Regions from separate parts of the Pseudaquabacterium inlustre genome, predicted to be linked through region 1. Evidence: predicted binding sites of a transcription regulator. Region 1 holds the regulator's gene; each other region holds the start of a gene.
What was found. Region 1 encodes sigma-54, which starts transcription at its own class of promoters, with help from an activator protein. Its sites were predicted from a motif close to TGGCANGNAANCTGCTTT; they were not measured.

Region 1 (6,032 bases):
GCTGGACGCCGCAGCGCCGGGCACGCACTGGGTGCTCCTGAGCGGCCCCGAGGGCGGCCTGAGCCCCGCCGAGCAGGCGGCCGCCGAGAAGGCCGGCTTCCAGCCCGTGTCGCTGGGCCCGCGCGTGCTGCGCGCCGACACCGCGCCGCTGGCCGCACTGGCCGTCATCGCCGCCCACGGCCACACGGCCTGAACAGGACGCACCGCCCATGAACCGCCCCCTGGCGCTGCTGGTGATCTGCCAGGGCCTGCTGATGGTCAACAACGTGACCTTCATCGCCATCAACGGCCTGGTGGGCCTGGCGCTGGCGCCGGCCGGCTGGATGGCCACACTGCCGGTCACCGGCTATGTGGCCGGCGGCGCGCTGGCCACCGGCATCGTGGCGCGGGTGCAGCGCCGCTGGGGCCGCCAGCGCAGCTTCCAGCTGGGGCTGGTGGTGGCCATCGTCAGCGCGCTGTTGTGCGCCTGGGCCGCGGCCCACGCCAGCTTCTGGCTGCTGTGCGCGGCCACGCTGCTGGCCGGCTTCTACAACGCCAACGGCGCGCTGTACCGCTTTGCCGCCATCGAGCTGGTGCCGCCGCAGGCCAAGGAGCGGGCCATCTCCTGGGTGCTGGCGGCCGGCATCCTGGGCGGCGTGGTGGGCCCCAACCTGGCCACGCACAGCCGTGACCTGCTGGCCGGCGCACCGTTTGCCGGCGCCTACCTGGTGCTGGCCGGCGTGGCCGTGGCCAGCCTGGGTGTGATGAGCCTGATTCCCTTTCCGCCGCTGCCGGGCCAGGGCGGTGGTGCGGTGCAGGGCCGTCCGCTGGGCGAGATCGTGCGCCAGCCGCTGTTCATCATCGCCGCCGCGGCCTGCAGCATCGGCTACGGCGTGATGAACCTGCTGATGGCCGCCACGCCCATCGCCATGGCCCAGTGCAGCCACCCGTTCTCGGCCGCCGCGCTGGTGCTGGAGTGGCATGTGCTGGCGATGTTCGTGCCCAGCTTCGTCACCGGCCGGCTGATCCAGCGCTTCGGCGTGGAGCCGGTGATGGCCGTGGGCCTGCTGCTGAACCTGGGCTGCGTGGCGTTCGCGCTGTCGGGCAACGACGTCATGCACTTCCTGGGCGCGCTGATGGTGCTGGGCCTGGGCTGGAACTTCCTCTACATCGGCGGCACCACGCTGGCCACCGAGGCCTGGCGCCCCGAGGAAAAGACCCGCGCCCAGGCGGCGCTGGACTTCTGCGTCTACACGACGATGACGCTGACCTCGTTCAGCTCGGGCGCGCTGGTCACCACCGGCGGCTGGCAGGCCATGAACCTGGGCGCGCTGCTGCCGCTGGCGCTGATGGGGGCCGCGCTGCTGTGGCTGCGCCAGGTGCGGCCGGCGCGCTGATCACTCGGCGCGCGGCGCCCGCGCCGAGCCGGCGATCAGGTCGAAGCGGAACAGCCGGCACTCGATCGGACCGTTCCACATCGGCACGCGGCGGGCTTCCTTCAGGCGCAGGGCCTGCGGCAGCTTCATGTCGGGGCTGAGCACCCAGGCCGTCCAGCCGGCATAGGCGCGCTTCCAGTGCGCGGCCAGGCCGCTGAAGAAGGCGGCGCCGGCGGCGTCCTTCTCGCCCTCGGGCGCACCCGCAGGGCCTTCAGCGAAGCCCTCGCGCACCGCGCGCTCGGCGCCGCGCTCGCCGCGCGAGCCCTTGGCCTCGATGCGCTCGCCGTACGGCGGGTTGAACACCAGCAGGCCGGCCTCGGCCGGCGGCGGGCGCTGCAGCGCGTCGGCGGTCTTGAAGACGATGGCATGGCCGACGCCGGCGCGCTGGGCATTGCGCGCGGCGAAGTCGGTCATGCGGAAGCTCACGTCACCGGCGTGGATGGCCACGGCCGGCGCGTGCACGGCCGCCTGCGCCTCGGCCTTCAGCTGGCCCCAGGCGGACAGTTGCGTGCGGAACGGCAGCATGCGCTCGAAGGCGAAGCGGCGCTTCAGCCCCGGCGCGATGCCACAGGCGATCTGCGCGGCCTCGATGGCGATGGTGCCGGCGCCGCAGCAGGGGTCGAGCAGCGCACCGTCTTCGGGCCGGCCCTGCCAGCCGGCGGCGGCCAGCATCGCGGCGGCCAGGGTTTCCTTCAGTGGCGCCTCGCCCTTCAGGCCGCCATCGCGCTCGTCGCGCCAGCCGCGCTTGAACAGCGCCTCGCCCGAGGTGTCGGCATACAGCGACGCGGTGTCGGCCGTCAGGTGCAGCACCAGCGGCAGATCGGGGTGGCGGGTGTCGACGCTGGGGCGGCTGCCGGTGGCGTCGCGCAGCACATCGCACAGCGCGTCCTTCACGCGCAGCGTGGCGAAGTTCAGGCTCTGCAGCGGACTGCGCGTGGCGCTGGTGTCGATGCGGAAGGTCTGCTCGGGCGTGATCCAGTCGCCCCACGGCACGCGGCGCGCCAGGTCGTACAGGTCGTGCTCGCTCTCGTAGGGGCCGAAGGCCAGCGGCCACAGCACGCGCTGCGCCAGGCGGCTGTGCAGGTTCAGCTGCATCGCCACGCGGGCATCGCCCAGCACCTGCACGCCGCCACGCTGCTCCACCACGCGGCGGCGGCTGGGGTCGGCCGGCACCACGGCGCGGTCCACGCCCAGCAGGGCCGCCACCTCGTCGGCCAGCAGCGGCTCGACGCCAGCGGCACAGGGCAGGAACAGCGACACCGGCGTGTCGCCCACCGGCGCGATGGCCTTGACGGGCAGGCGCACCGGGCCGCGGGCCGGCATGCCGGGGCCACCGGGACCGCGCATGGCCGGACCGCCAGGGCCGCCGGAACGCGGGCCGGGCCCACGCGCCTCGGTGTGGCGCTGGGTCTTGTAGCCGCCGATCGGCGGACGGGGGGTCTTGGTCAAAGGGCTTTGCGCAGGTTGGCGGGCGCGATCTTCAGCGCCTCGCGGTACTTGGCCACCGTGCGCCGCGCCACCTGGATGCCCTGCTCGGACAGCATGTCCGACAGCTGGCTGTCCGACAGCGGCTTGGCCGGGTCTTCGTTGGCCACCAGCTGCTTGATCAGCGCGCGCACGGCGGTGGAGCTGGCGTTGCCGCCGGCCTCGGTGTTCAGGCTGGAGCCGAAGAAGTACTTCAGCTCGAAGGTGCCGAACGGCGTGTTCATGTACTTGGCCGTGGTCACGCGCGAGATCGTGCTCTCGTGCAGGCCCAGTTCGTCGGCGATTTCGCGCAGCACCAGCGGCTTCATCGCGATCTCGCCGTGGGTGAAGAAGCCCTTCTGCCGCTCGACGATGGCCTGGCTGACGCGCAGGATGGTGTCGAAGCGCTGCAGGATGTTCTTCATGAACCAGCGCGCCTCCTGCAGCCGCGACGACAGCCCACCCGCGGCCCCGTTGCGCTGGCCGCGGATGGCCTGCGCATAGAGGTCGTTGATCTTCAGCTTGGGCATCACGTCGGGGTTGAGCACGGCCTTCCAGCCGCGCCCGGCCTTCTGCACGATGACGTCGGGCACGATGATGTTGGCCTCGGCGCGCGTGAACGGCCGGCCCGGCTTGGGCTCGCAGGTCAGGATCAGCGCCTGGGCCTCGCGCAGCAGCGCTTCATCAGCGCCGGTGGCCTGCGTCAGCTTCTTCATGTCGCGCCGCGCCAGCAGCTCGAGGTGCTGCTCGGCAATGCGCATGGCCAGCTTGCGCGCCGGGCTGGCCGGCTTCTCGCGCAGTTGCAGGCACAGGCACTCACCCAGGTTGGCGGCGCCCACGCCGGTGGGCTCCAGGCTCTGCAGCCACTTCAGGCCGCAGCGCAGGCGCTCGAACAGGTCTTCGCGCGCCTCCAGGTCGTCTTCGGGGATGTCCAGCGAGGCGGCCACGCGCTCGGCGATCTCGGCCAGCGGGTCGGCCAGCCAGCCGTCCTCGTCCAGGCTCTCGATCAGCACCATCACGGTGGCCGCGTCTTCGTCCGACAGGCGCATGCCCAGCAGCTGGCGGCGCAGGTGCTCCTGCAGCGTGGGGCCGCTGCTGGCCGCGTCCACCGGCTCGAAGTCGTCGTCGCCGCTGCCCGAGGGGCTGTTGCTGGGCGCCTCGCGGATGCCGTCGAAGTCGTCACGCTCGGTGCCGTTCTCCCAGTCGTCGCGCTCGGTGGCGCCGAACTCGGCGGTGTCCACGCCGGCAGGCTCGTCGCTGCCGGCGTCCTCGCGCTCGCTCAGGCGCTCCTTCTCGCGCTCGGCGCCGGCACCGCTCTCCGGCGTGGCGGCCACGCGTTCCAGGCCATAGGCCAGCGAGTCGTCGCCGCCGTCCTCCACGTCGAGGAAGGGATTGGCCTCGAGCATCTGCTCGATTTCCTGGTGCAGCTCCAGCGTGGAGAGTTGCAGCAGGCGGATCGATTGCTGCAGCTGGGGCGTCAGCGCCAGGTGCTGCGACAGGCGGACCTGCAATGAAGGCTTCATGACTTCGGGCCTGTCATCACATCTTGAAATGCTCGCCGAGGTACACCCGGCGAACGTCGGCGTTCTCGACGATCTCGGACGGCGTGCCTTCGGCCAGCACGCGCCCCTCGCTGATGATGTAGGCGCGGTCGCAGATGCCCAGCATCTCGCGCACGTTGTGGTCGGTGATCAGCACGCCGATGCCGCGCTGCTTCAGGAAGCCGATGATGCGCTGGATCTCGATCACCGCGATCGGATCGACGCCAGCGAAGGGCTCGTCGAGCAGGATGAAGCGCGGCTGCGTGGCCAGCGCGCGGGCGATCTCGACACGGCGACGCTCGCCGCCCGACAGTGCCGGCGCCGGCGAGTCGCGCAGCTTCTCGATGCTCAGGTCGTGCAGCAGGCCGTCCAGGCGCTGCTGGATCTCGGTGGCCGCCAGCGGCCGGCCGTCGGCGCCCACCTGCAGCTCGAGCACCGCACGCACGTTCTCCTCGACCGTGAGCTTGCGGAAGATCGAGGCTTCCTGCGGCAGGTAGCTCAGGCCCATGCGCGCGCGCTGGTGGATGGGCTTGCCTTGCACGGCCTGGCCGTCGATGCGGATCTCGCCGGCATCGGCACGCACCAGACCCACCACCATGTAGAAGGTGGTGGTCTTGCCGGCGCCGTTGGGGCCCAGCAGGCCCACCACCTCGCCGGCGCCCACGGCCAGGTGCACTTCCTTGACCACCTGGCGCGAGCCGTAGCTCTTTTGCAGCCCCTGGACCGTCAGCCCTTGGAGCCCTTGGCTCTGGCCGATCGGGGGCTGCGCCGCCATCGCCACGCGCTCTGGCGCCTGGGCGGATGTCACCGCCGCTCCCCGAGGGCCGGCGTGCTCTTCAGCGGGGCCTGCGCGGGTGCGGACGCGGCCTCGGCGGCCATCGCGGCGGCGGCCTCGGTGCCGGGGCGTGGCGTGATCACCGCGCGCACGCGGCCGCCGGGGTTGGTGGCGGTGGTGGCCCCACCGCCCTGCACATTGAAGGTCTCGGCCTGGCCGTCCCAGACGATGCGCGCGCCCTGGATCTCATCGGCCAGCGTGGCGCCGCGCAGGCGCCGCACCACGGCCGCGCCTTCGAAGCGGATCACGCCGGTCTTGCTGTCGTAGTCGATGCGCTGGGCCTGGCCCTCGACGCTCTCGTCGATGCCGTCGCGCTTTTGCTTCACGCGGGCCGGCTTGTCGGCCGTGCCGCTGGCCTGCACCACCTGCCAGCCTTCGGGCGTCTCACGCACCTCCAGCTTGTCGGCGCGCAACAGCAGCGTGCCCTGGCTGATCACCACGTTGCCGCTGCACTGGCTGATCTGCTTGGCCAGGTTCACCACGCAGGGCTGATCGCTTTCCAGCGCCATCGGCTTGGTGCGGTCGGCGCGCTCGGCCAGCGCCGGTCCGGCCACCGCCAGCGTCAAGGCCAGGGCGGCACCGGGCAGCAGCCGGGCGGCGGACGGGGTGAGGGCGGGCAGGATGGGCATCGAACGGCACAAAACTTGCAGACCATTCTAGGCCCAAGTGCCGTTCGCTGCGGAATACCCGGATGCCAAATCTGTGGCATCCGGTGGGCCTTGGTGACGCCGTCAGCGCGGCGTCAGAAACCCAGGGTTTTCCAGAGGATGTATCAGG
Region 2 (6,032 bases), on a different contig from region 1:
AATGGGGGCCAGGTCGAGGACGGACAGCGGGGGCAGAAAGCTCATGCGGCGATGATGCCGCGATTGCGCCAGCCCGCTGTCGCACGGGTTTCTTTGCCCGGCAGCAACCGGGGAACCGCCGGCCTGCGGCAAGATCCGACGCCATCGGGGTGAGCGCAGCCAGTGCCTGCGGCCCCGCATGCCATGACACCGATGCCCCTGCGCCGCTTCCGACTGTTGTCGTTCACCCTGGCCGCGGCCACCGGCCTGCTGATGGCGGCCGCCTGCCAGGCACAGCCGCCAGCGCCGGCTTCGGCCGGCACGGCGGCCGACCCGGCCGAGGCCGCGCTGCTGGCGCGCATCCGCGGCGAGATCGGCGAGGCCCGCTGCAGCAGCGACAGCCAGTGCCACACGCTGGCCGTCGGCGAGAAGGCCTGCGGCGGCCCGGCCCAGTACCTGGTCTGGTCCGGCACGGCCGCGCGGGGCGAGAAGCTCAAGGCCTGGAGTGCCGAACTGGCCACGCTGCAGCGCCAGCGCGCGGCGGCCAGCGGCCTGATGTCCAACTGCCAGTACCTGCCCGATCCCGGCGCGGCCTGCGTGCAGCAGCGCTGCGTGCTGCGCGGCGGCGGGGCGGGGCCGGGCGCGCTGCCGGTGCGCTGACGCCGGTGCGCTGATGCCGGCGCGGGGCTCCGGCCAGCCGTGACCGGCCACCCACCGGCGCCCCGTGCGGCCGGTCGGCTGCGGCTGCGCTGCATCGCAGCGCGCTGGCGCTGGCCGCCCACCCGGCGTGTATGCTGCCGCGGCCATGAAGCTCCTGCTTGATTCGTTCTGGCGCGCGGCGGCCTACTGCCTGCATCCCAAGGTCATCGGCTTGTCGCTGCTGCCGCTGGGCATCGGCGTGGCGCTGGCCCTCGGCCTGGGCTGGCTGTACTGGGAGGCAGCGGTGGCCGGCGTGCGCGCCACGCTCGAGCAGTGGTCATTGGTGGATGCCGCGCTGAAGTGGGTGGAATCCATCGCCGGGGCCTCGTTCCGCTCGGTGCTGGCGCCGTTGATCGTGGTGCTGCTGTCGGCGCCGGTGATCGTCATCGTCTCGGTGCTGCTGGTGGCGCTGCTGATGGGGCCGGCCATCGTCACGCTGGTGGCCGGGCGGCGCTTTCCGGCCATGGAGCGCAAGCGCGGCGGCGGCTGGCTGTCCAGCCTGGCCTGGTCGGTCGGCTGCACGCTGGCGGCGCTGCTGGTGATGGGCCTGAGCATGCCGCTGTGGTTCATCCCGCCGCTGGTGCTGGTGCTGCCGCCGCTGATCTGGGGCTGGCTGACCTACCGTGTGATGAGCTTCGACGCGCTGGCCGATCACGCCAGCCGCGACGAGCGCCGCCAGATCCTGCGCGAGCACCGGCTGCCGCTGCTGGGCATCGGCGTGATCACCGGCTACCTGGGCGCGGCGCCCTCGCTGCTGTGGGCCGCCGGGGCCATGACGCTGATCTTCGCGCCGCTGGTCATCGCGCTGTCGGTGTGGCTGTACACGCTGGTGTTCGCGTTCTCGGCGCTGTGGTTCACGCACTATGTGCTGGCCGCGCTGGCCGGCCTGCGCCACGTGCGCGATGCCGAGGCCTCGCCGGTGGGCAACACGCCGATGTACGCCGCCGATGACCCCATGGTGATCGATGCCGAGCCGGCAGTGGCATCCTCGGCGCCGCCTGCCGCCCCGCCGGCCCCGCCCCTGCCGCCGCCGGCCACCTGAACCCCAACCCGCACCGCACCCATGCCCAGCTTCGGCCTCATCATCGTCGGCGACGAGATCCTCTCCGGCAAGCGCCAGGACAAGCACCTGGCCAAGGTCATCGAACTGCTGGGCGAGCGCGGCCTGCAACTGGCCTGGGCACGCTACGTGGGCGACGACCGTGCACGCATCACCGCCACGCTGCGCGAGGCCTTCGCCTCGGGCGACATCGTGTTCAGCTGCGGCGGCATCGGGGCCACGCCCGACGACCACACCCGCCAGGCCGCTGCCGCGGCGCTCGACCGGCCGCTGGCCCTGCACCCCGAGGCCGCCGAACTGATCCGCGAGCGCATGCGCGACGTGGCCGCCGAGCAGGGCCTGCCCTACGAGCCCGAGCGCCCCGACAACCTGCACCGCCTGAACATGGGCATGTTCCCCGAGGGCGCGCAGATCATCCCGAACCCGTACAACAAGATCGCCGGCTTCTCGGTGGGCGACGTGCACTTCGTCCCCGGCTTTCCGGTGATGGCCCATCCGATGGTGGCCTGGGTGCTGGACGAGCGCTACCGCGCGCTGCACGGCGGCATGCGCCAGGTGGAGCGCTCGGTGATCGTGATGGGTGCGATGGAGGCTACGCTGACGCCGCTGATGGAGGCGGTGGAGGCGCAGTACGCCGGCATCAAGGTGTTCAGCCTGCCCAGCGTCGACCATCCGCAATGGGGCCGCCACATCGAGCTGGGCGTCAAGGGTGCGGCCGACCGGGTGGACGAAGCGTTCGAGACGCTGCGCGGTGGCCTGGCAGGCTATGGCGCCACACTGGGCCCCGAAATGGTGCGACACTGACGCACCAAAATAGATCACACAACGGCACCGAGATGGTGCATTCGATGGGCGCACCGGCCCCCGGTGCGTGCCATGCATTGGTGCGCCCAGGCGTGGCGGGCGGCCGCCGCCGGACGGCCACGGGCACGCTTTCTGCTACATTGCAGTGCGCCTCGCCGGCGGGGGTTTTCCCTCGACACGCCGGGCCACAACCACACCCATCCCATCGTTTGCACAGCGCCCCGCTAGGAGATTCTTGATGGCCAAGACCGTCGCCGACGTGATGTCGATGGTGAAGGAAAACGAAGTCAAGTTCGTCGACTTCCGTTTCACCGACACCCGCGGCAAGGAACAGCATGTGTCCGTTCCCGTTTCCGCCTTTGACGAAGACAAGTTCACGTCGGGCCACGCCTTCGACGGCTCGTCGATCGCTGGCTGGAAGGGCATCGAAGCCTCGGACATGCTGCTGATGCCGGACCCGAACACGGCCAACATCGACCCGTTCTTCGAAGAGCCGACCCTGATCCTGACCTGCGACGTCGTGGATCCCACCGACGGCAAGCCCTACGAGCGTGATCCGCGCTCGCTGGCCAAGCGCGCCGAAGCCTACATGCGCTCGTCGGGCCTGGGCGATGTCGCCTACTTCGGTCCGGAGCCCGAGTTCTTCGTGTTCGACAGCATCCGCTGGGGCAATGACATGTCCGGCTCGTTCTTCAAGATCGAGTCCGAAGAAGCCGCCTGGAACTCCAGCAAGGAGTACGAGCACGGCAACAGCGGCTACCGTCCCACCGTCAAGGGCGGCTATTTCCCGGTGCCCCCGGTCGACAGCGGCCAGGACATGCGCTCGGAAATGTGCCTGCTGCTCGAGCAGATGGGCATCCCGGTCGAAGTGCACCACCACGAAGTGGCCAACGCCGGCCAGATGGAAATCGGCACCAAGTTCAGCTCGCTGGTCGAGCGCGCCGACTGGGTGCAGTTGCAGAAGTACATCATCGTGAACGTCGCCAATGCCTACGGCAAGACCGCGACCTTCATGCCCAAGCCCATCGTCGGCGACAACGGCTCGGGCATGCACGTGCACCAGTCGGTCTGGAAGGACGGCAAGAACCTGTTCGCCGGTGACGGCTACGCCGGTCTGAGCGACTTCGCGCTGTACTACATCGGCGGCATCATCAAGCACGCCCGTGCCCTGAACGCCATCACCAACCCCGGCACCAACAGCTACAAGCGCCTGGTGCCCGGCTTCGAAGCCCCGGTGAAGCTGGCCTACTCGGCCAAGAACCGCTCGGCCTCGATCCGCATCCCGTACGTGGCCAACCCGAAGGGCCGTCGCGTGGAAGCCCGCTTCCCGGATCCCTCGGCCAACCCGTACCTGTGCTTCGCCGCGCTGCTGATGGCCGGCCTGGACGGCGTGGAAAACAAGATCCATCCGGGCGAAGCCGCCACGAAGGACCTGTACCACCTGCCGCCGGAAGAGGACAAGCTGGTCCCGACCGTCTGCCACAGCCTGGACCAGGCCCTCGAGTACCTGGACAAGGACCGTGCGTTCCTGACCAAGGGTGGCGTGTTCACCGATGCCTGGATCGACTCCTACATCGACCTGAAGATGCAGGAAGTGACCCGCTTCCGCATGGCCGTGCATCCGGTCGAGTACGACATGTACTACTCGCTGTGATGGCCCGCGTGGCTGCCGCGTCGCGGCGGTCACGGCCTCACGCACAAGGGCGGCCAGGGGCCGCCCTTTTTTCTGCCCGACAATGCCGCAGCCGGCCCTGGTCGGGGCCGTAGGACAGGCCGAATCCCGATGCCCGATGCCGTTGTGAACCGCCGCTCCCGCGCCTTGCGCCTGCCGGCCTGGGGGCTGGCCCTGGGGCTGGCCACCGCCAGCCTGGCCCAGGCCCAACCCGGCCCGGTGTACCGCTGCCCGGGCAAGACCGGCGGCGCCGACGAGTTCACCAACATGCTCACCGACGAGGAGGCGCGCGCCCGTGGCTGCCGCACCATCGACGGGGCGCCGATCACCATCGTGCAGGGCGGGCGGCCGCGTGCCCCGGCCAGCAATGCCGGCAACGCCAATGCCAACGCGCCGCGGGCCTCGGAGGCCAAGGTCGACCCCGCGGCCCAGCGCCAGCGCGACAGCGATGCCCGCCGCATCCTCGAGGCCGAACTGCGCAAGGAAGAAGAGCGCCTGGCCCAGCTCAAGCGCGACTACAACAACGGCGAGCCTGAGCGGCGCGGCGACGAACGCAACTACCAGAAGTACCTGGATCGCACGGCCGAGCTGAAGGCCGCCATCACGCGCAGCGAAAGCGACGTGGCGGCCATCAAGCGCGAGCTGGCGAAGATCACCCCCTGAGCGCGATGAGCTCCCCGTCTTCCTCCGGCCTGGCGCGCTTTGACGCGCTGGACCTGCTGGCCACCATGGTGGCCGTGGTGCGGCCCGATGGCCGCATGCTGTTCGTCAACGCGATGTTCGAGGACATCGCCGGCCTGTCGCGCCGCACGCTGATGCGCGGCAACCTGTTCGACTGGTTCGTCGATCCGCGTCAGCTGCGCGAGACGGTGGATTCGGTGGCCCGCAACGAGATCGCCACCGGCCGCTTCGATGCCACGCTGCGCCGTGCGCCGGTGGCCGCGCACGAGCTGCTGCCGGTGCATGTGATCGTCACGCAGATCGACCACCACGGCGGCGAGCGCGTGCTGGTGGAGATGCTGGAGATCGAGCAGCAAACCAAGCAGGACCGCGAGGAGCGGGCGCTCGGCCAGGTGCAGGCCAACAAGGAGCTGATCCGCAACCTGGCCCACGAGATCAAGAACCCGCTGGGTGGCATCCGTGGTGCGGCGCAGCTGCTGGCCATGGACATCGAGAGCAAGGAGCTCAAGGAGTACACCGAGGTCATCATCCACGAGGCCGACCGCCTGCAGGCCCTGGTCGACCGGCTGCTGGCGCCGCACCGCCGTCCGCACGTGGTGAGCGACGTCAACATCCACGAGGTCTGCGAGCGCGTGCGCTCGCTGATCCTGGCCGAGTTTCCGCGCGGGCTGTCGGTGCAGCGCGACTACGACACCTCGATCCCCGAGTTCCGCGGCGACCGCGAGCAGCTGATCCAGGCCGTGCTCAACATCGCCCACAACGCCGCCCATGCGCTGGCCGACCGCATCGCCGCGGGCGATGGCCGCATCGTGCTGCGCACGCGCGTGTCGCGTCAGGCCACCATCGGCAAGCAGCGCTTCCGACTGGCACTGGAATTGCATATCGAGGACAACGGACCGGGCGTGCCCGAGGACATCCGTGATCGCATCTTCTTCCCGCTGGTGTCGGGACGCGATGGCGGTTCGGGCCTCGGGCTGACGTTGGCGCAAACCTTCGTGCAGCAGCACCAGGGCATGATCGAATGCGACAGCGAGCCTGGCCGGACCGTGTTCCGAATCGTGATTCCGCTGCCCTGATCGGGCCGGGATCCGGCAACCAGGCCGCCGCCGAATGAAACCCATCTGGATCGTAGACGAC
Region 3 (6,032 bases), on a different contig from region 1:
TGCGCTCGGTGCACCCCGGCCACACGCTGGAAGAGGTGCGCGACCAGACCGGTTTCGACTTCGACTGCCCCGAGACCGTGCCCACCACGCCGGCGCCCGCTGCGCCGCAGCTGGCCCTGCTGCGCGGCCCGGTGGCCGCACAGATGGCCGACATCTACCCGGCGTTCGCGGCCAAGGTGTTCAAGGCCACCAGCGTGCAGGCCGCGCCCAGCAGTTGAACCTGCGGTGCACCGCCGTCTGGGCCCGTGCCCGAGCCAGCGCCTGAATCGGTCACGGCCAGGCCGGCCGCGCGGGCGCGTTCGCACACCGCCGCCACATCGGCCACGGCCAGCGTGAAACCGCTGACCGCGTCCATGCCGTCATGGGCCGCCACGAAGTCGGCAAAGCCTTCGTCCAGCGCCACGCGCCAGCCGGCGCCGTGCGGCTGCGGCGCCGGCCGCGCCAGCACCTGCGCCCAGCGCCGCGCCAGTGCAGCGGGGTCTCGCGCGCGCAGCGTCAGGCCCTGCACGCGCTGGCGGCCGGCGTCACCGGGCTGCACGCGCCAATCGGGCCCGCCCCAGCGCCAGGCGGCGGCGGGCCGCGGCTCGTCGAGCGACACGATGGCGCCGCCAATGTCCTTGGGGTGCAGGTGCATGGCCGCGATGTCGTCGAACTCGGCCTGCCACACGCGGCGCACGCCCAGCGCGTCGAGGTGCGCGCGCTCGCGCGCCAGGCTGTCGGTCTGCAGGATCAGCATGTAGCCGCCGTCGCCCAGCCGTGCCAGGTGGCGGCCGCAGGCGGTGTCGGGCTGCGTCGGCGAGATCACCTCGATGAACTGGTCGCCGAAGCAGAACACCGCGTTGTCGATGCCGAACTCGGCCACGCCAGGGTCTCGGAACGGCGCTGACAGTTGCAGCACCTGGGACAGCAGTGCACGGCTGCGCGCCAGGTCAGCGGCGGCGAAGACGATCTGGCGGATGCGCATGGCAGGCCTCCTGGTGGACCGCCTGGCCGGACGGTGACGCGGCGGGTGCCCGCCACTCTATGCCGCCCCGGCAGCCCGGCCTGATCCGCAGGTGACAGGCCGCGCGCCCTGCTCAGGCCTCCACCAGCGTCAGGTACACCAGGGTCTGGTTCAGCAGCTGGTAGGCGATCTCGCCAAAGGTGGCCGGCCCGCGCATCGCGCCCAGCGTGCGCCCCTCCAACCCGCCATGCAGGTAGTTGAGGATGCAGTTGCAGCTCATCACCAGTGTGCCGGGGGGTTGCTGCCGCGCCAGGGCGCGCTCGAAGGCAGCCACGTAGTCGGGCAACGGCCGCGCGCAGCGGTAGACCACGCCGGGGAACACCGGCGCATAGAAGTCCACCCGGTGGGCCGCGGCGTCCAGCGCCTTGATGCTCACGTTGACCATCGCACCGCAGTAGTCGGCCACCAGCGGCAGGCGCGTGTCGGCGCCGCCGGCCAGCAGCCAGTCGTGCAGGTTGGCCGGCTGGCCGTCGATCAGGCAATCGCCCGCGCTGAAGCCGCCCGCATCGAACACGATGCCGGGGCCGGAACTCGGCTCGAACGGGTTGACGATGTCCAGGTGGGCCTGCAGGGCCGGCGACACCGGCACGTGCAGCACCACCGCCTCGTCGTGCAGCCAGCGGCCGTCGGGCCCGTGCATCACCCCCGGCAGGGCCTGGCCCAGGTCGTCCAGGTGCAAGCCGGCCACCCAGCCCAGCAGCGGGCGCTGGTACATCTCGGGGTAGTCAGGCGCCTCCTGCGCGAAGGCCTCGTGCACGGCCGAGAAGGCCGGCAGCACGATGAGCGAGAAGCCATGCGCCGGCGCATCGGTGCACACGCGCGACAGCGTCTCGCGCGTGTAGCGCTGCACCCAGGCGCCGTCGCCCGCACCCGGCGGCAGCTGCGGCAGCTCGGTGACGAACACCTGCTCACGGCTGCACAGCCCGCCCTGCTCGGCCATGAAGTACGGGATGCTGCCGCCGATCCAGCGCCCGGGCGGCAGGCTGCGCAGGGCCTGCGCGTCGCCGGCAATGCAGCAGGGCCGGCCGCTGCGCACCAGCGCTGCCGCCTCGGCCACACCCATCAGAGACTGCACCAGACCATTGGCGCCGTGAGGGGCCCACGCCGGCGCATCGGGCGCGACAGTGGCGGGCAGAAAAGGCAGGGTGTCAGTGAGCATGCCAACGTCCGATCTGTGCGAGCTCATGGCCCAGCATGGCTTGATTGCGTTCGAAGTACCGGTGAAGCTCCACCAGCTTGACCATGCGCACCTCGTCGTCGTGGATCACGTCGATCTGGTTGCGCAGCTTGGACAGCAGCAGCTTCAGCCCCAGCGCGCGCACCTCCAGCGCACGCTGGCCCTGCAGCAGCTCCATCCACAACGGATCGGTCACGGCCGGCAGCGCGCCGCGCGCGGCGGCATCGCCCAGGCCGCCATCCGCCCCCTGGGCCAGTGCATGCAGCTGCGCCAGTTCATGGCCCAGCGTGGCCTGGTTGCGCAGCACGTAGCGGTGCAGGTCGGCAGCGGCCTGGGCATGCAGGTCGGCGTCCTGGTGCAGCGCTGCCTCGCGCTGTAGCTTGGACAGCAGCAGGCGCAGGCTCAGCGCCCGCACCTCCAGCGCCACGCGCCCCAGCAGCAGTGCGCGCCACAGCGGCGATGTGGCCACCGGCACAGGCGTGGCCGGCACCGCCATGACCGGCCTGGGCTGCGGCGCCGGTGGCGCGGCCACAGCGGCCACCGGCACCCGCGTCGCCGATGCCGCGGTGGCCACCCCTGCCTGGGCCGGGGCTGCCGGCGCCGGCGCACCGCCACCCTCCAGCCGGAACTTGAAGCGCCACAGGTCGGCCACCGGCAGCTTCAGCAGCACGCACAGCTGCTCGATGGTGGCGCCGGCCAGCAGCAGATCGATCACCTGCCGCGACAGCGCCCGGCTGAACTGCTGGCCCTCCTCGCCCGTCCAGGGTGCCTCGGGCGCCGCCTCGTCGGGCGCCAGCGACAGCAGCACCTGGCAGCGCTGGCCCAGCAGCGGCAGGTGCTCCCAGCGGCGGTGGCGCCACGCAGGCGGCGGCTCGCGCCGCACCCAGAAGCGCGGCGCAGGCCGCTGCCGGCCGACCTGCACGGTGACGACGCGCAGATCGGCCGACGGCAGCACCGCCAGCACGGTCCAGGGAGGGCGGATGCCCAGCAATTGCGCCAGCAGCGGCGCGTCGGCAGTGGCCATGGTGTCAGGTCTCCGGCGGACGCCTGCCCTGCATGCGAAGCGGCGGCGCCTGGTGGTTCAGCGGCCGCGCATCCTGCGTGTCAGCACCGCGTCCGGCCAGCCCGTGCTAACCCCGCCGCCTGCTGCACGCTGGCGCAGGGCGCCCGGCGCGCTGGCCCGCGCTGGCGCAGCCCGCCGACGCATTGCCCAGGCCTCGCACAGAACGCGCTGCGGGCACACGCCACACTGCTCCAGCGTGGCCCAGCGCGCAACGGCTGCGCCTGCCCGGGGCGGCCCGCCCCCTGGCTGCGGGGGGCCGGCCGGACGCACGGTCGCAGCCCGCAGTCCACGGCCCGGCGCTGTCGAATTTGTCGTGAAACACACCAGGACCGACAGCCGCGACAGCCCGACAAGTCATTGATTCTGAACAACTTTTGCCTGGCGATTCGCTGGCACGCGTCTCGCAATGACGGGGCATCACACCCCACCCCCGAGGCCCGTGCCATGAGCAACACTGCCTTCGTTTCGATCGGTGACCTTCGCAAAGGCCACCAAGCCGTCAGTACCGTCGTCGAAACCGGAGGAGGCTGCGGCACCACCGGTGGCGAGGGCAAGGCCAGTTGCGGCACCTCCGCCGGCCCGGACGACATGCCCCAGGAAATCTGGGACAAAGTGAAGAACCACCCGTGCTACTCGGAAGAGGCGCACCACCACTATGCCCGCATGCACGTGGCCGTGGCCCCGGCGTGCAACATCCAGTGCAACTACTGCAATCGCAAGTACGACTGCAGCAACGAGAGCCGACCCGGCGTGGTGAGCCAGAAGCTCACGCCCGAGCAGGCCGTCAAGAAGGTGGTCGCGGTCGCCAGCGAGATCCCGCAGATGACCGTGCTGGGCATCGCCGGCCCCGGCGACAGCCTGGCCAACCCGAAGAAGACCTTCGACACCTTCAAGATGCTGCAGGAGCAGGCACCCGACATCAAGCTGTGCCTGTCGACCAACGGCCTGGCCCTGCCGGCCCTGGTGGACGAGATCTGCAAGTACAACATCGACCACGTCACGATCACCATCAACATGGTCGACCCGGCGGTGGGCGAGAAGATCTATCCGTGGATCTTCTGGGAGCACAAGCGCGTCACCGGCTACGAGGCCGCCCGCATCCTGCACGAGCAGCAGATGCAGGGCCTGGAGATGCTGACCGCCCGCGGCGTGCTCACCAAGATCAACTCGGTGCTGATCCCCGGCATCAACGACGAGCACCTGATCGAGGTGAACCGCGAGGTGAAGAAGCGCGGTGCCTTCCTGCACAACATCATGCCGCTCATCTCCGAGCCCGAGCATGGCACCTACTTCGGCCTGAACGGCCAGCGTGGCCCCACCGCGCAGGAGCTGAAGGCCGTGCAGGATGCGTGCATGGGTGGCGCCAACCTGATGCGCCACTGCCGCCAGTGCCGTGCCGATGCCGTGGGCCTGCTGGGCGAGGACCGCTCGGAAGAGTTCACGCTCGACAAGATCGAGCAGATGGAAGTGGTGTACGACCTGGACAAGCGCCGCAACTACCAGAACGCGGTAGAAACCGAGCGCCAGGCCCAGGTGGATGCCAAGCGCGCGGCCCTGGCCAGCGCCGCGGTGGACGACGGTGTCGACCCTGATATGAAGCTGCTGGTGGCGGTGGCCACCGAAGGCCACGGCAAGGTCAACCAGCACTTCGGCCACGCCACCGAGTTCCAGATCTTCGAGGTGAGCCAGGGCGAGGCGCTGTTCGTCGGCCACCGCCGCGTCGACCTGTACTGCCAGGGCGGCTATGGCGAAGACGAGCAACTGCCGTCCATCGTCAACGCCATCAACGACTGCCACGCCGTGCTGGTGTCCAAGATCGGTGCCTGCCCGCGTGACGAACTGAAGGCCGCCGGCATCGAGCCGGTGGACCAGTACGCGCACGAGTTCATCGAGAAGGCCGCGCTCAGCTGGTTCACCGACTACCGCCAGCGCATCGCCAGCGGCGCCATCACGCACCAGCCGCGCGGCGACGCCAGCATCCGCCAGGGCGCCTACACCGGCACCGCCGAAGCGGCCGCCTGACCCCCGACCCACTCCCCACCACCTAACCGGAGATCACCATGGCCCTCAAGATCATCGCCTCCATGTGCACCGGCTGCTCGGCCTGCGAGCCCGAGTGCCCCAACGTCGCCATCCGTGAAAAGGGCGGCACCTTCATCATCGATCCGGCCAAGTGCACCGAGTGCGAAGGCCAGTTCGATTCCCCCCAATGTGTCGCCGTCTGCCCCGTCGACAACTGCATCAAGAAGGCCTGAGCTCCGCTCAGGCGCGCCTCCACCAAACGAACCCGCGAGACAAACATGCTGCAACCCCAGTTCACCGTCACCGCCGCCGCCGAGAAGTTCATGCGCCGCATGGTGCGTTTCTCCGAGACCCCGGCCGGCGGCTTCCGGCTGACGGTGACGCCGGGCGGTTGCTCGGGTTATTCGAGCGAGTTCACGGTGGAGGCGGCACCGCGCGACGGTGATGCCGATGTCACCGTCAACGGTCTGCGCGTGTTCCTGCCGGCCGAAAGCCGACTGCTGCTCGACGGCGTGACGATCGACTTTGCCGACACGCCCACCAAGAGCGGCCTGACCTTCGTGAACCCGAACCAGGCCGCCTGCGGCTGCAGCAGCTCGGGCGAAGCCCCGGCCGCCAGCGCGCCGGCCCAGGCCAGCGTCTCGCTCGACTCGATCCGCCGCGTCGCGAAGGTTTGACGTGCCCCCACGTCGCTTCGCTCCTGCCCCCCGAGGGGGCGCTCAGGCCCTTGGGGCGGCCCGGCGGGCCTGAGGCCGCTTCGCTCACCG

Region 2: a site for sigma-54 is predicted at 2,664-2,681, ahead of glnA (type I glutamate--ammonia ligase). Genes of this name have one in related genera too.
Region 3: a site for sigma-54 is predicted at 3,634-3,651, ahead of nifB (nitrogenase cofactor biosynthesis protein NifB). Genes of this name have one in related genera too.

The regions. Positions count from the first base shown of each region.
Region 1 is NZ_JBBUTH010000008.1:159,914-165,945, forward strand. It holds gene AACH10_RS15295 (16S rRNA (uracil(1498)-N(3))-methyltransferase) at 1-193, shown strand, start outside; gene AACH10_RS15300 (MFS transporter) at 210-1,376, shown strand; gene AACH10_RS15305 (THUMP domain-containing class I SAM-dependent RNA methyltransferase) at 1,377-2,864, opposite strand; gene AACH10_RS15310 (RNA polymerase factor sigma-54) at 2,861-4,402, opposite strand; gene lptB (LPS export ABC transporter ATP-binding protein) at 4,419-5,195, opposite strand; gene lptA (lipopolysaccharide transport periplasmic protein LptA) at 5,225-5,884, opposite strand; gene AACH10_RS15325 (thiol:disulfide interchange protein DsbA/DsbL) at 6,028-6,032, opposite strand, start outside.
Region 2 is NZ_JBBUTH010000009.1:459,271-465,302, reverse strand. It holds gene AACH10_RS19515 (LLM class flavin-dependent oxidoreductase) at 1-36, opposite strand, end outside; gene AACH10_RS19510 (hypothetical protein) at 184-639, shown strand; gene AACH10_RS19505 (EI24 domain-containing protein) at 785-1,720, shown strand; gene AACH10_RS19500 (competence/damage-inducible protein A) at 1,742-2,542, shown strand; gene glnA (type I glutamate--ammonia ligase) at 2,781-4,196, shown strand; gene AACH10_RS19490 (hypothetical protein) at 4,326-4,877, shown strand; gene glnL (nitrogen regulation protein NR(II)) at 4,883-5,971, shown strand; gene ntrC (nitrogen regulation protein NR(I)) at 6,006-6,032, shown strand, end outside.
Region 3 is NZ_JBBUTH010000010.1:30,231-36,262, reverse strand. It holds gene AACH10_RS20535 (CoA-transferase) at 1-218, shown strand, start outside; gene AACH10_RS20530 (VOC family protein) at 155-964, opposite strand; gene AACH10_RS20525 (DUF6976 family protein) at 1,077-2,162, opposite strand; gene AACH10_RS20520 (hypothetical protein) at 2,152-3,204, opposite strand; gene nifB (nitrogenase cofactor biosynthesis protein NifB) at 3,688-5,265, shown strand; gene AACH10_RS20510 (4Fe-4S binding protein) at 5,304-5,498, shown strand; gene AACH10_RS20505 (HesB/IscA family protein) at 5,544-5,942, shown strand.